Regions from separate parts of the Undibacterium sp. 14-3-2 genome, predicted to be linked through region 1. Evidence: predicted binding sites of a transcription regulator. Region 1 holds the regulator's gene; the other holds the start of a gene.
What was found. The regulator FliA, encoded in region 1, starts transcription of late flagellar genes. The targets are predictions, from matches to a motif close to CTAAAGTTTNNNNNNNNNNNGCCGNTA.
Positions count from the first base shown of each region.

Region 2: Undi14_RS17195 (flagellin) is a predicted target of FliA. The motif match lies at 1,144-1,170, and genes of this name have one in related genera.

Region 1 is NZ_JAENGS010000007.1:179,641-186,038, forward strand. Features, by position in the region: gene flhA (flagellar biosynthesis protein FlhA) at 1-1,396, shown strand, start outside; gene flhF (flagellar biosynthesis protein FlhF) at 1,393-2,664, shown strand; gene Undi14_RS15795 (antiactivator of flagellar biosynthesis FleN protein) at 2,657-3,502, shown strand; gene Undi14_RS15800 (RNA polymerase sigma factor FliA) at 3,510-4,241, shown strand; gene Undi14_RS15805 (flagellar motor protein) at 4,223-4,969, shown strand; gene motD (flagellar motor protein MotD) at 4,972-5,751, shown strand; gene Undi14_RS15815 (flagella synthesis protein FlgN) at 5,813-6,292, opposite strand; gene flgM (flagellar biosynthesis anti-sigma factor FlgM) at 6,295-6,398, opposite strand, start outside.
Region 2 is NZ_JAENGS010000008.1:183,755-190,152, forward strand. Features, by position in the region: gene Undi14_RS17190 (glycosyltransferase family 41 protein) at 1-913, opposite strand, end outside; gene Undi14_RS17195 (flagellin) at 1,261-2,748, shown strand; gene Undi14_RS17200 (flagellar protein FlaG) at 2,832-3,206, shown strand; gene fliD (flagellar filament capping protein FliD) at 3,309-5,324, shown strand; gene fliS (flagellar export chaperone FliS) at 5,363-5,833, shown strand; gene Undi14_RS17215 (flagellar protein FliT) at 5,840-6,175, shown strand; gene Undi14_RS17220 (flagellar hook-length control protein FliK) at 6,181-6,398, shown strand, end outside.

The DNA.
Region 1 (6,398 bases):
GAACTATACTTTGCTGGCTATCGGTGACGGTCTGGTTGCGCAGATTCCATCGTTGATTATTTCTACTGCTGCTGGTGTGGTTGTCTCGCGTGTCGCCAGTGAGCAAGATATCAGTGGTCAGTTGATAGGGCAGTTGTTTGCCAAACCACAGGTGATGTTTATCACCGCTGGCATTATTGGTGGCATGGGAATTATTCCAGGTATGCCGCATATTGCTTTCGTCTTGTTAGCAGGATTACTGGCTGGTGCCGGGTATCTGGCGCGTCAGAAAGCTGAACAGGCAGCGGGTATTTCTCCTGCTGAAGCAGCGGCACAAGCGGAAGCGCAGAATGTGCCGGCGCCTGAGGTAGAAGAAGCCACCTGGCAGGATATCTTACCCGTGGATACTTTGGGACTTGAGGTAGGTTATCGCTTGATTCCTTTGGTCGATAAATCCCAAGGCGGTGAGTTGCTGCGTCGTATTAAAGGAATACGTAAAAAATTCGCGCAAGAGGTGGGGTTTTTATCGCCGCCGGTGCATATCCGCGACAATCTTGAACTGAAGCCGTCTGCTTATCGCATCGCGTTGAAAGGTGTTGAAGTCGGCGCTGGTGAGGCGATGAATGGTCAATATCTGGCGATTAATCCCGGCATGGTTTCCGGGCCTTTGCCCGGTGTTGAAACGACCGATCCTGCGTTTGGTTTGCCCGCGATCTGGATCGATGCCAGTGCGCGCGAACAAGCGCAAGCGATGGGATATACCGTGGTTGATGCCGGTACCGTAATCGCCACCCATCTGAATCATCTGATCACCACCCATGCCGCTGAATTGTTAGGTCGTCAGGAAGTGCAGCAGTTGCTGGATCATCTTGCAAAAGAAATGCCGAAAATGGTTGAGGATCTGGTGCCTAAACTGATTCCTTTGTCAGTACTGCAAAAAGTCTTGCAAAACTTGCTGCTGGAAGGCGTACATATCCGTGATATGCGTACCATTATCGAGACCTTGTCTGAGCAGGCGATGCATACCCAGGATGCCAATGAGCTGACCGCACAAGTACGTATTGCGCTTGGTCGTGCGATTGTTCAGCAAATTTTCCCGGCAACAAATGAGCTGACCGTCATGACTCTGGATAGTCGTCTTGAACGTTTGCTGATGCAGGCGATCCATGCCGGTGGTGGCGATGGTGCTGCTCTCGAGCCTGGCTTGGCTGAGGCGTTGACAACGCAAACCGAAACTGCAGCCAAACACCAAGAAGAAATGGGCATGACGCCAGTCCTGCTGGTGCCTGCACCACTGCGTGCTTTGCTGTCTAAATTCTTACGCCGTACATTGCCGCAACTTAAAGTGTTGTCGCATGCCGAATTACCTGAAACAAAAACCATTAGAGTTACCAGCCTTGTTGGAGGGCAATCATGAACGTCAGAAAATTTACTGCTAACACCTCGCGCGAGGCGCTTCGCTTATTAAGGGAAGCATTGGGTGCGGATGCGGTGATTTTGTCCAACCGGAATGTTGACGGTAAGGTCGAGATTATGGCGATGGCCGATGAAGCGATACAGTCGATCACACCGACTAAGGATGAGCGCCAGATCACCTCCGGCCACACCAGAGCGGTGCCATCGTTTCAACATGAAACACGGATATTTACACCGCGTGGCATGGCCGCCGAGCCGCAGGAATATGCTGCAGCTCCGGCTTCTGTTAAGGGTGAGTTAAGTGATGTGATGAACGAAATTCGTTCCATGCGCAATATGCTGGAATCGCAACTGGCGGAGTTGTCATGGGCTAATACGCAAAAGCGCGAACCACAGAAGGCGCTGGTGCTGAAAGAGATGCTGGCAACTGGCTTGAGCGCCAGCTTGTCGCGATTCATGGTTGCAAAGTTACCGGAAAATGAAACAGGTGAACAAGGTATTGAATGGATAAAGTCTATTCTGGCCCGCAATCTGACGACCATCGATAATGAAAATGAAATTTTAGAAAAGGGTGGTGTGTACGCCTTGGTCGGGCCGACAGGCGTTGGAAAAACGACGACAACTGCAAAACTGGCAGCGCGCTGTGTGATGCGTCACGGTCCGTCGAAACTGGCGTTGATCACAACCGATGGCTATCGTATCGGCGGCTATGAACAGTTACGAATCTATGGGAAAATTCTTGGTGTGATGGTTCATGCAGTCAAAGATGAAAGTGATTTGCGGATTGCTTTGTCCGAGCTCAAGAATAAACATACTGTTTTAATTGATACTGTCGGGGTCAGTCAGCGCGACAAAATGGTAACGGATCAGGTTGCGATGTTGTCTGGTTCTGGCACTGATGTGAAACGCCTGCTTTGCCTGAATGCGACATCGACCGGAGAAACGCTGAGTGAAGTCGTGCGTGCTTATCAGGGGACAGGTCTCGCAGGATGTATTCTGACTAAACTAGATGAGGCGGCGACGATAGGCGGCGCGCTGGATATAGTGATCCGCCAAAAATTAAGTCTGTATTACATTGCGAATGGGCAACGTGTACCGGAAGACTTGCATGTGGCAAACAAGCAGTACCTAATTGATCGCGCCTTTAAGTTGAAACGTGAAACGGCGCCGTTCCGTTATCTGGATGAAGAGCTGCCTTTGCTGATGGCTGGTGTCGGATCTGCTGCAACTGATGGGCAAGCGGTTGCGCGGGAGGTGTCTCTTGGCTAATGTTGATCAGGCAGAGGGACTGCGTCGCATGCTGGCTGGACCAAAGCCGCGTGTATTTACTTTTTTATCAGCGTTGAAAGACAATGAAAAAAGCGAAATGCTGGTGAATCTGGGCGTATCGGTAGCGCGGCAGGGGCAGCAAATTTTGATGGTTGATGCGCGTTCGTCTTCCGATAGTGTTGGCGCGTGGTTCAATGCGAGCATAGAGCGCACCTTGTTGGATGTAGCGCAACAACAGCGTACAATGCACGAGGCAGTAAAAGTGGTTGCGTCTGGCTTGTCAGTATCGATGTTATCGCGTCAGGGGACTTTGTCGTCCAGCTTGTCCGCCGAGAATTCGAGACGATTGTCTAGAGTATTTGATCTGGCAGTACATCGTGCCGATATGGTCGTGGTTGATTGTGATATTGACGCGTGCGATGCGTTTCCACTGGCATCTCTGGATGATAGTGAAGTGGTGATTCAGGTTTCTTCAGATCCGTCAGCAATCAAATCTGCGTATGGACTGATTAAGCGTATGAGTGCTCGTCTGGGGCGACGCTCTTTTAGTATTTTGGTGTCCGGTGTATCTGAGAAAGAAGCAATGTTGATTTATACGAATATGGCTCAGGCGTCTCAACGATATCTTGCGGTACCCTTAAATTTCATTGGTTATGTGCCGGATGATGAATTCGTCAGACGAGCTGCTCATCAGGGGCGGTCAGTGATTGACGCTTTTCCAAAAGCGCGCTCTTCTATGGCTTTTTTTCAACTGGCAGAGCGGCTTGCTGTCAGTGCGCGATCTGCATTGTGTCTGGACAGTGTATCCGGACAACAGGGCATCGCTCTCGGAATCTAATTTGAATATGTACACGGCCAGCGGAAAATCAGATAAAAATTTTCTCCTCAGGGAGCATGCGCCTTTGGTTAAGCGACTGGCTTACCAATTAAAGGCGCGCTTGCCTCCCAGTGTTGAGGTGGATGATCTGGTGCAAGCTGGAATGATTGGTCTGCTTGATGCGATCAGTCGTTACGAAGATACGCATGGTGCACAATTCGAAACCTATGCCGTCCAGCGGATTCGTGGCGCGATGCTCGATGAGCTGCGCAACACCGACTGGTTGCCGCGTGGGGTTCGGCAAAATATGCGGAAAATCGAAAATGCGATGAACCAGATGCAGCAAAAACTGGGGCGGCCGCCGACAGAAACAGAAGTGGCCAAGTCGCTTAAGTTATCCCTTGGAGAGTATCAGGGACTTTTGGGGGATAGCGGCGGACATCAGTTGGTGTATTACGAAGATTTCCATGACGCAGAAACAAAAGAGCACTTCCTCGATCATTATTCTTCCGATAGTTCCGGTGATCCTTTGCAGGATTTGTTGAATGACGATTTTCGTGATGCCGTGATCGGTGCGATCGACAGTTTGCCCGAACGCGAAAAATTGTTAATGGGCCTGTATTACGAACAGGAGTTAAATCTGAAAGAAATTGGCGCGGTCATGGGCGTTTCTGAGTCCCGCGTTTCTCAGTTGCATAGCCAGGCGGTTGCACGGATGCGTGCGCATTTAAGGGAGAAAGCGTGGACTGGGCTAGCTTAGTAGGATTTATTCTGGTCGTTGTCGGCATCAGTTCCGGTCAGTTGATGGAGGGCGGGCGTCTTTCTTCATTAGTGCAACCAGCGGCATTTGTGATTGTTGCGATTGGTACGCTGGGGGCGGTGCTCCTGCAGAGTCGTATGAGTACTTTTCGACGCGGTTTGCGTATGTTGAAATGGGTTATTTCTGAGCCGCAAGACAATAGCCGTAAAAATATTCAGGATGCATTGATCTGGAGTGCGGTTGCCCGGCGCGAGGGATTTTTAAGTCTTGAGCGTTACATGGATGCTTCTGATGACGCCTTTATCAGTAAGGGATTGCGGCTAGTCATTGACGGCGTCGACCCTGCGCGACTGAAAGACATTCTGGATGTTGATATTTCATTGTATGAAATTGAGCAACGTCAGGCCGCCAAAATCTGGGAGGCAGCTGGTGGCTATTCTCCGACCATCGGAATCTTAGGGGCGGTACTGGGGCTGATTCACGTTATGGAAAATCTGACTGACCCTGCGAAACTCGGTGGTGGTATTGCTGTGGCATTCGTGGCGACGATTTATGGTGTTGGCTTGGCTAATTTATTTTTTCTGCCCGTCAGCAATAAGTTAAAAGAAATTATTGGCAGAGAAATTACCCGACGCGAGATGTTGTCCGATATTTTTTATAGCATTGCTGTTGGAGATAGTCCTCGTATCGTGGAAGAGCGGGTTGATAACCACAGTAATCAGGTTTAAACATGGCAAGAAAAAAATATCACGAAGAGCCAGAAAACCACGAACGATGGATGGTCTCTTACGCTGATTTCATTACCTTGTTGTTTGCTTTTTTTGTTGTTATGTATGCGATCTCTTCGCTGAATGAGGGAAAGTATCGCGTGTTGTCCAGCTCCCTGACTGGCGCATTTAGTAACGACCCTGCTTCTCCTGTTGCTGCCGGAGTAACTCCACAGGTGGTGAAGTTAGATCCGCTGCCGATAGTGAAGCGGAAATCAACTGAAAACATACGTAAAGAGCGGGAGGTAATGACCGGGTTAGCAAAAGATGTACTTGCTGCCCTGGAGCCGTTGGTCAAGGAAGGTAAAGTCAGAGTGACGCAAACTGCCAGGGGGGTGACGATAGAAATCAATGCAAGTTTGTTGTTTTCACCTGGCGAAGCTAAGTTAAACGCAGACTCCGTACAGGCGCTGACCGCGATTGCTTCTGTATTAAAATTAGACAATCATGCAATTCAGGTTGAAGGACACACGGATAATGTACCAATCAAAAATCCGGTTTTTCCCTCGAATTGGGAGTTATCAGCGGTTCGGGCAAGTACGGTAGCGCGTCTTTTAACGGAAAATGGTGTTGATGATTTCAGGGTGACTGCCGTTGGGCAAGGAGCAAAATTACCGGTAGATTCAAATGATACGCCTGAAGGAAGATCGCGTAATCGCCGGGTGAGTGTCACTATCTTATCGGTATTGCCAGAGCCGGTAGTGGATATTCCTGTTGCGACTCAAGCGCCAATTACTCCCTGACAAAGATCGCAATGAAAAAAGCCCCGAACAATCGGGGCTCTTTTCATGTACTTGTGAACGATTAGCGAACAATAAGTCCTTTGGCGGGAGTTGTTCTGATCGAAGACTGTCCATTTGGACCGTATAAAGAGCCTGTCGTTGTTCCTTGTTGAAACGTGCTGAGTGCAGCCTGATTTTGCGACAGTCTGCGTGTGATCATCAGGCCATTGGTTTTATTGTCTTCTTTAGCTTGTGCCGATAATTCCAGTAAACCATCCCAAAGCAATTGTGCCTCTGGTGTCTGGCGTACAAACTTTAATGTACTCTCTGCATCGTCACCGAAACCCTGCTGTTTCAGATAAGAGTTACGCAGTTTTTCTGCCTCAGACAGTTTTCGAACCAATTCACTTTTTTGTGCAGAAGTCTGAGTCAACAGAGACACATCACCATCTACAAGCGCAGCTTGCTCTTCTTTGAGTAAGTCAGCCAGTGCTGCCATTGCTTCTTTTTCTTCTTTTAAGCAATGCAGAATAGAGTCACTATTTGCGCTTGTATTGGTCATGTTCAGCGTTTTCTGGAGTTAAGTAAATCTTTCACGGTTTCCAGAAGTCCATCAGCAACTTTTTCGGAGTTCACTTGAAAGCGTCCCTCAGAAATGGCTAATTTGA
Region 2 (6,398 bases), on a different contig from region 1:
CCTCAATCGCAGGATCGAGATGATTAGCCTCGCGCAGGGCATCGCCGTAGCCACCCCAGAATTCCGGGATATTCGCGCAACGATCCATCGCTTCATTACCGCATTCAATCGCACGCTGTACCTCGCCATTCTGTCTCAGCGCGTCGATCAGGTTCGGATACACCTGAATCAGATCAGGCTGCAATTCCAGTGCAGTATAAAAACACTTGATGCCCTCGCTGTATTGATTATTCTCACGATATGCCAGGCCTAAATTATTGTGAACATAAGCAAGACCGGGATTAAGACGTACCGCAATCTGCAAAGTATCTACAGCAGCCTGCGTCTGCCCTATCATCCGTAAGGCATTGCCAAGATTATTCTGCGCCACCACCATCGCCGGATCAATTGAGACTGCTTTCCGCAAATAAGTAGCTGCCTCGGCACAACGCTCCAAAGATATCAGCGCGTTACCAATATTCGCCAGCACATGAGGATTGTTCGGCAATAGTGCCACGGCGTGTTGAAGCGCCTCATAAGCTTCGGGATATTTCCCCTGTTCCAGGCGGCTGATGCCAAGGTAATCCCAGGCAATACCATCTTTAGGATTAAATCCGGTCAGCCACAGACTGGCAATTTCAAGCTGTTCAAATGAACGACTCTGTATATAACGATTAAGAACCTGATAATAAGCATGCTTATCTGCGTTGAATTGCTGCGCACCTGAAAACGCTTTTTGTAAAAAAAGTAGCGATTCCTCATTCAAGCCGCCTTCAAAAGCTAATTTGGCGAGAAAGTAATTGGCGTCCTGATGCAAAGGATATTGCTGAACAATCCGGAGACAGAGTGCTTTCGCTTTTTCTGCCTGATTAGCCTTATACAAAGCCTTTGCTTCTTTAAATGCATTTCCGGGGTGCAAGCCGACTTTACTCATTATCTATTCTCTTTAAGGTGGCAAAGACCAAAAACATGACCAAAAAAATAATTCCCGAGGACATTATGATCATCGAAATTCATTTTAAAGGGAAAAAATAAATGCTTAAGCCCGAATAAAGGGGTGAAAGATATTTAAATTAAGCCCTCAAGAAATTTTAAAAGCTGTCGTTGAGCGGAATATCACGAAAAACTTAAGCAAAAAAAATAGTATTTATTTGCGGAAACTAGCTAAAAGTTTTTGATTCCCGTCCGTAACCCTTTACAACGGCGGTGCAACAGTCAACAGACAGACCGAAGTTTGAGGTTTTAACGCCGAATTTAATAACTTAGGTAAGGAGTATCAAAATGGCTTCATATATCAATACCAATATTGCATCCATGAATGCACAACGCAGCCTGACTACATCTCAAGGCTCTTTGCAAACATCCATGCAACGTCTGTCATCCGGTCTGCGTATTAACAGCGCAAAAGATGACTCCGCTGGTCTCGCAATTTCTCAACGTATGACTTCGCAGCTGAATGGTCAAAACCAAGCTGCACGTAATGCGAATGACGGTATCTCTCTGGCTCAGACAGCTGAGGGCGATCTGCAACAAATCGGTTCCAACTTACAACGTATTCGTGATCTGGCAGTTCAGGCAGCCAACGGCTCTAACAGTGCATCAGACCGCGCATCCCTGAATAACGAAGCCAGCCAGTTGATCTCTGAAATCAACCGTGTTGCAAGTTCTTCTAACTTTAACGGCGTGAATCTGCTTGACGGTAGCTTTGCAAACCAAACATTCCAGGTTGGTGCAAACGGCAGCTCAAACGATCAGATCAGCATTTCAGCAATCGCCAGTGCAAAATCATCGTCTCTCGGTGTTGGCTCCACATCCAGCTACAAAACAACTGTAGCAGGTGCGGGTGCTGTAACAACGACAGCTCTGGCATCCGGTGACTTGTCTATCAACGGTTACCAAGTCGGCGCATCTGCTAGTGATGGCGTATCCTTCTCTAATGCAACTGGTAGTGGTATTGCTAAAGCTGCAGCAATTAACGCAATCAGTGGTCAAACTGGTGTGACAGCAACAGTTGGTTCTACAACAGTTGCCGGTACAGCATCAACAAGCGCAACTGCAATCGCTTCTGGTGACATCACAATTAACGGTGTCAATCTGGGTGCATTGAGCGCCTCGACTTCCGGCGCTCAACGTGGCGCACAAGTTGCTGCTGCTGTTAATGCGATCAGCTCACAAACTGGCGTATCAGCTACATTTGATACAACAACTGGTGCTGTTGCCCTGGCAGCTGCTGATGGACGTAATATCACAGTTACAGCAAGTACTAATGCAGCTGCAGCTGCAGCCAATACAGGTATCACCGTATCTGCAACTGGTGCGACAGACATTGCTACATCGACACTTTCCCTGTCTTCCACAAGCTCTGCTGGTATTACTCTGGCAAATGGTACAGGTACAGGTTTGACAGCAGCAAACTTGACAGGTGGCTTCACTTCAGCAGCAGTCACAGTCGGTGCAGGTGTATCCTCTCTGAATCTGAGTACGGCGGCAGGGGCGCAGTCAGCTCTGGCAACCATCGATTCGGCGATTGCATCGGTCAATAGTTCACGCGCTTCTTTGGGTGCGATACAAAACCGCTTCACTTCTGCTGTCAACAGCTTGCAAACATCACAAGAAAACTTGGCATCAGCACGTAGCCGTATTCAAGACTCCGATTTTGCTTCGGAAACAGCAAATATGACTCGTTCTCAAGTGTTGCAACAAGCTGGTACTGCAATTTTGGCTCAAGCTAACTCATTACCTAACGGTGTTCTCGCACTGCTGCGTTAATCAATAGCTTCAGTTTTCTATTGATGTAGATAATTCCCCTGATCAGTTATGATCAGGGGAATCTAACTTTGAAGGAAATGATCATGGACATCCCATCGATTGGCAACCCGCCTCAATCGGGGCAATTGATCAGTGACAAAACTGCCGTCACCAACGTACGGTCAGCCCCTCCTGCTAATAACATTAGCGCACCCACGGCAACTGCAGTCGACAATTCTGAGAATAAGAAATTTGACAGCACCGAAGTTAATAAAGCAATCGCTCATATTAACGATGCGCTGCAGGCTCGCTCACAGGATTTACGCTTCAGCGTCGATACTGACAGTAAGCGTGTTGTTGTCAAAATTATTGATCAGCAAACAAATCAGGTGTTACGCCAGATTCCAACGGAAGAGGCACTTGAAATATCTAAATCCTTAGATAAATTAAAAGGATTACTCATTAAGAACGAAGCTTAATCGGTAACGATCTTTTTAAAATAGCAGGTAAAACCCCTTCTTTCATCTCAATTGAACAAGAATCAGATTTGATATAGTAAGGACCTCAAAAGGAGAATTATTGTGGCCATACAATCCACCGGTGTAGGTTCTGGACTTCCCGTTGACACCATTGTCAGCAAGCTCATGGCCATTGAGAGTCTGCCGCTAGCATCTATTCAGAAAAAACAAACAAGTTATCAGGCAGATGTCACTGCATTAGGCGCTTTAAGTGGTTCTGTCAGCTCCTTCCAGTCTTCCCTGATTGCACTGAGCAGTGCGTCCACCTTTAAGACGCTCGCAGCAACAGCAAGTGATACAGCAGTTGCCTCAGTTACAGCAAGCAGCACCGCCAGTGTTGGCAATTACAACGTTAATGTGACGCAACTTGCACAGTCTCAGACTATATCCAGCGCAGGACAAATCAATACTACAGCCTCCATCGGCAGTGGTGCCAGCACAACGTTAAGCTTTCAGTTCGGCAGTATTTCAGGTGGCACTCAGACTGGCGGAATATATAGTGGGGCAACGTTTACTCAAGATGCCAGCCAGGCAACAGGCACAGTAACGATTGATAGCACAAATAATTCACTGCAAGGCATCCGGGATGCCATCAATAACGCAAAAATCGGCGTGAATGCATCCATCGTCGGTGACGGCAGTGCGACTCCTTATCATTTAGTGCTGAATTCGACCTCAACAGGTGCAACATCAAGTTTGAAAATCAGTGTTGCCGGAGATGCGAATCTGCAAAATCTGCTTTCTTATGATCCCGCAGGCTCCCAGAATTTCAAAGAAGTGACTACTGGTCAGAATGCCAACCTGACCGTCAACGGCATTGCCGTATCCAGCGCGAGCAATAAGGTCGGAACGGCCATTCAGGGTGTGACAATCAGCGCTCAGAAAATTGGCACCACATCGATTGCAGTCAATACCAATACATCGGCAGTGCAAAATAGCATTAACTCTTTTGTCTCTGCGTACAACAGTCTGAACAGCACGATTGCACAACTGACTTCATATAATCCAACGACAAAAGCTGCGGGGGCGTTACTTGGCGACCCAACTGTCCAGGCAATTCAAAATCAGGTACGAAACACTTTGTCAACCGCAGTAAATGGTCTGGGTGGAGGCTTCACCAGTCTGGCGCAGATCGGCATCAGCTTTCAGAAAGACGGATCACTAGCAGTTGACTCCAGCAAACTGCAGACCGCATTGACAAATAATTTTAATGATGTCGGCGGATTGTTTTCGGCAATGGGCAAAACAACAGATAGTCTGACCAGTTTGTCCGGCTCCACGGCCGCAACACAGCCTGGCGACTATGCAATCAAAGTAACGCAGATTGCCACGCAAGGTGTGTTAACCGGTGATGTCAACTTGAATTCGGCATCAACTACGATTGCTGCGGGCACAAAAATTGATGTCAAAATTGACGGACTCTCCGGCACAGTGAGTTTAGCGGCAGGAAACTACACCGCGTCACAACTCGCTTCGATGATACAGTCGTCTGTCAATGGTACTGCCAGTTTCTCCAATGCAGGTGTCACGGTTACCACCTCAATTGACAGCAATGGTTTCTTGAATATTACTTCAGGAAGTTTTGGTAGTGCGTCCAATGTCAGCCTGACCAGTAACGCTGGCACGAGTGTCAGTGCATTGACTGGAACAGTCAGCACAGGAACAACGGGAAAAAATGTCGCCGGTACATTAAACGGCGTCTCAGCGACAGGTTTAGGTCAAATATTGACTGGCGCATCCGGCTCACCTTCTGAAGGCTTGCAAATCTTAGTGAACGGCGGTGCAACGGGTGACCGCGGCAAAGTCAGTTTTTCTCAGGGTTACGCATACAAACTGAATAATCTTGTCACCAGTTTCCTTGGAACGACAGGCACGATCAGTAGTGCAACAAAAGGTATTAACACGACATTAGCGTCACTACAGAAACAAACCGACGAGCTGAATGCGCGCTTGCTTAAAACCCAGAACCGCCTTCAGGCGCAATATTCTGCTCTTGATTCCGTCATTTCGAAATTAAATGCAACACAAAGCTTTTTAACTGCTCAGATTGGCATTCTGAACGGTTCAACGAATAAGTAACAAGCAACTGATAATTTAGAAAACTCAAAGGACTAGCTATGTTTGGCTCATCAAAATCCTATGGTGCAAGTGCATATACAAAAATTGGTGTGGAAACCGGCGTCATAGCTGCCAGCCCCCACAAACTGATCGTCATGTTATTCGATGGTGCGATCACAGCGATTGGAAATGCTTTACAGCAAATGCAAAAGGGAGAGATTGCAGCAAAAGGAAAATCAATTTCCCACGCTATTTCCATTATTGATAACGGCTTGCGTGCCAGCCTGGATAAGCGAGTGGGCGGTGAAATTGCACTCAATCTGGATGCGCTGTATGAATATATGAGCAGACAGCTATTGCTGGGAAATTTGAATAAAGATGAAGAAAAATTACTGGAAGTGCAAACTTTATTACGTGATCTGAAACAAACATGGGAAACCATAGAACCCGCAGCGCAAGCACCAACGCAGCCGGCGATCAGCGAACACGATCCTTTACAACCACGACAAGTTCACGTTTTTGAGGCCTGATTCATAATGGAAAGCATAGAAATTATTAAGCTGTACGAGAATATTGCCGTACTCACTGATCAAATGTTGAATGCCGCCCGCAACCGCGACTGGGAACAATTGACGGAGCTGGAAAACGATTGCAGCTCAAAGGTTCAAAAAATTCGTGATAATGAGAGTCCGGCATTCTTACCTCCGGAACTCAAAGAGCGAAAAATTCGTGTCATAAAAAAAATACTGGCCGACGATAAAGAAATTCGCGACATTACAGAACCGTGGATGGCTGAATTGTCTAATCTGATGAAAGCGTCAAGTGCCGAACGCAAACTGAATCACACTTATGGAGCCGCAAGCTCGGCGTAACAGATATGCCATACCGCCTCGATAATTCGATTACGACTGCCGATATCGAGGCGGCATCAGCGAGTTCGGGACTCCATTCGCTCAAGCAGGAAGTTGCCTCAAAACTTGCACAACTCGTTGTAGGTCAGCAACTCAAAGGGGAAATCCTCAACCGACAAAAGGACGGCAGCTTTACTGTCCGGGTCGCTAATTTTAGCGTTCGCATGCAACTCCCGGAAGGCGT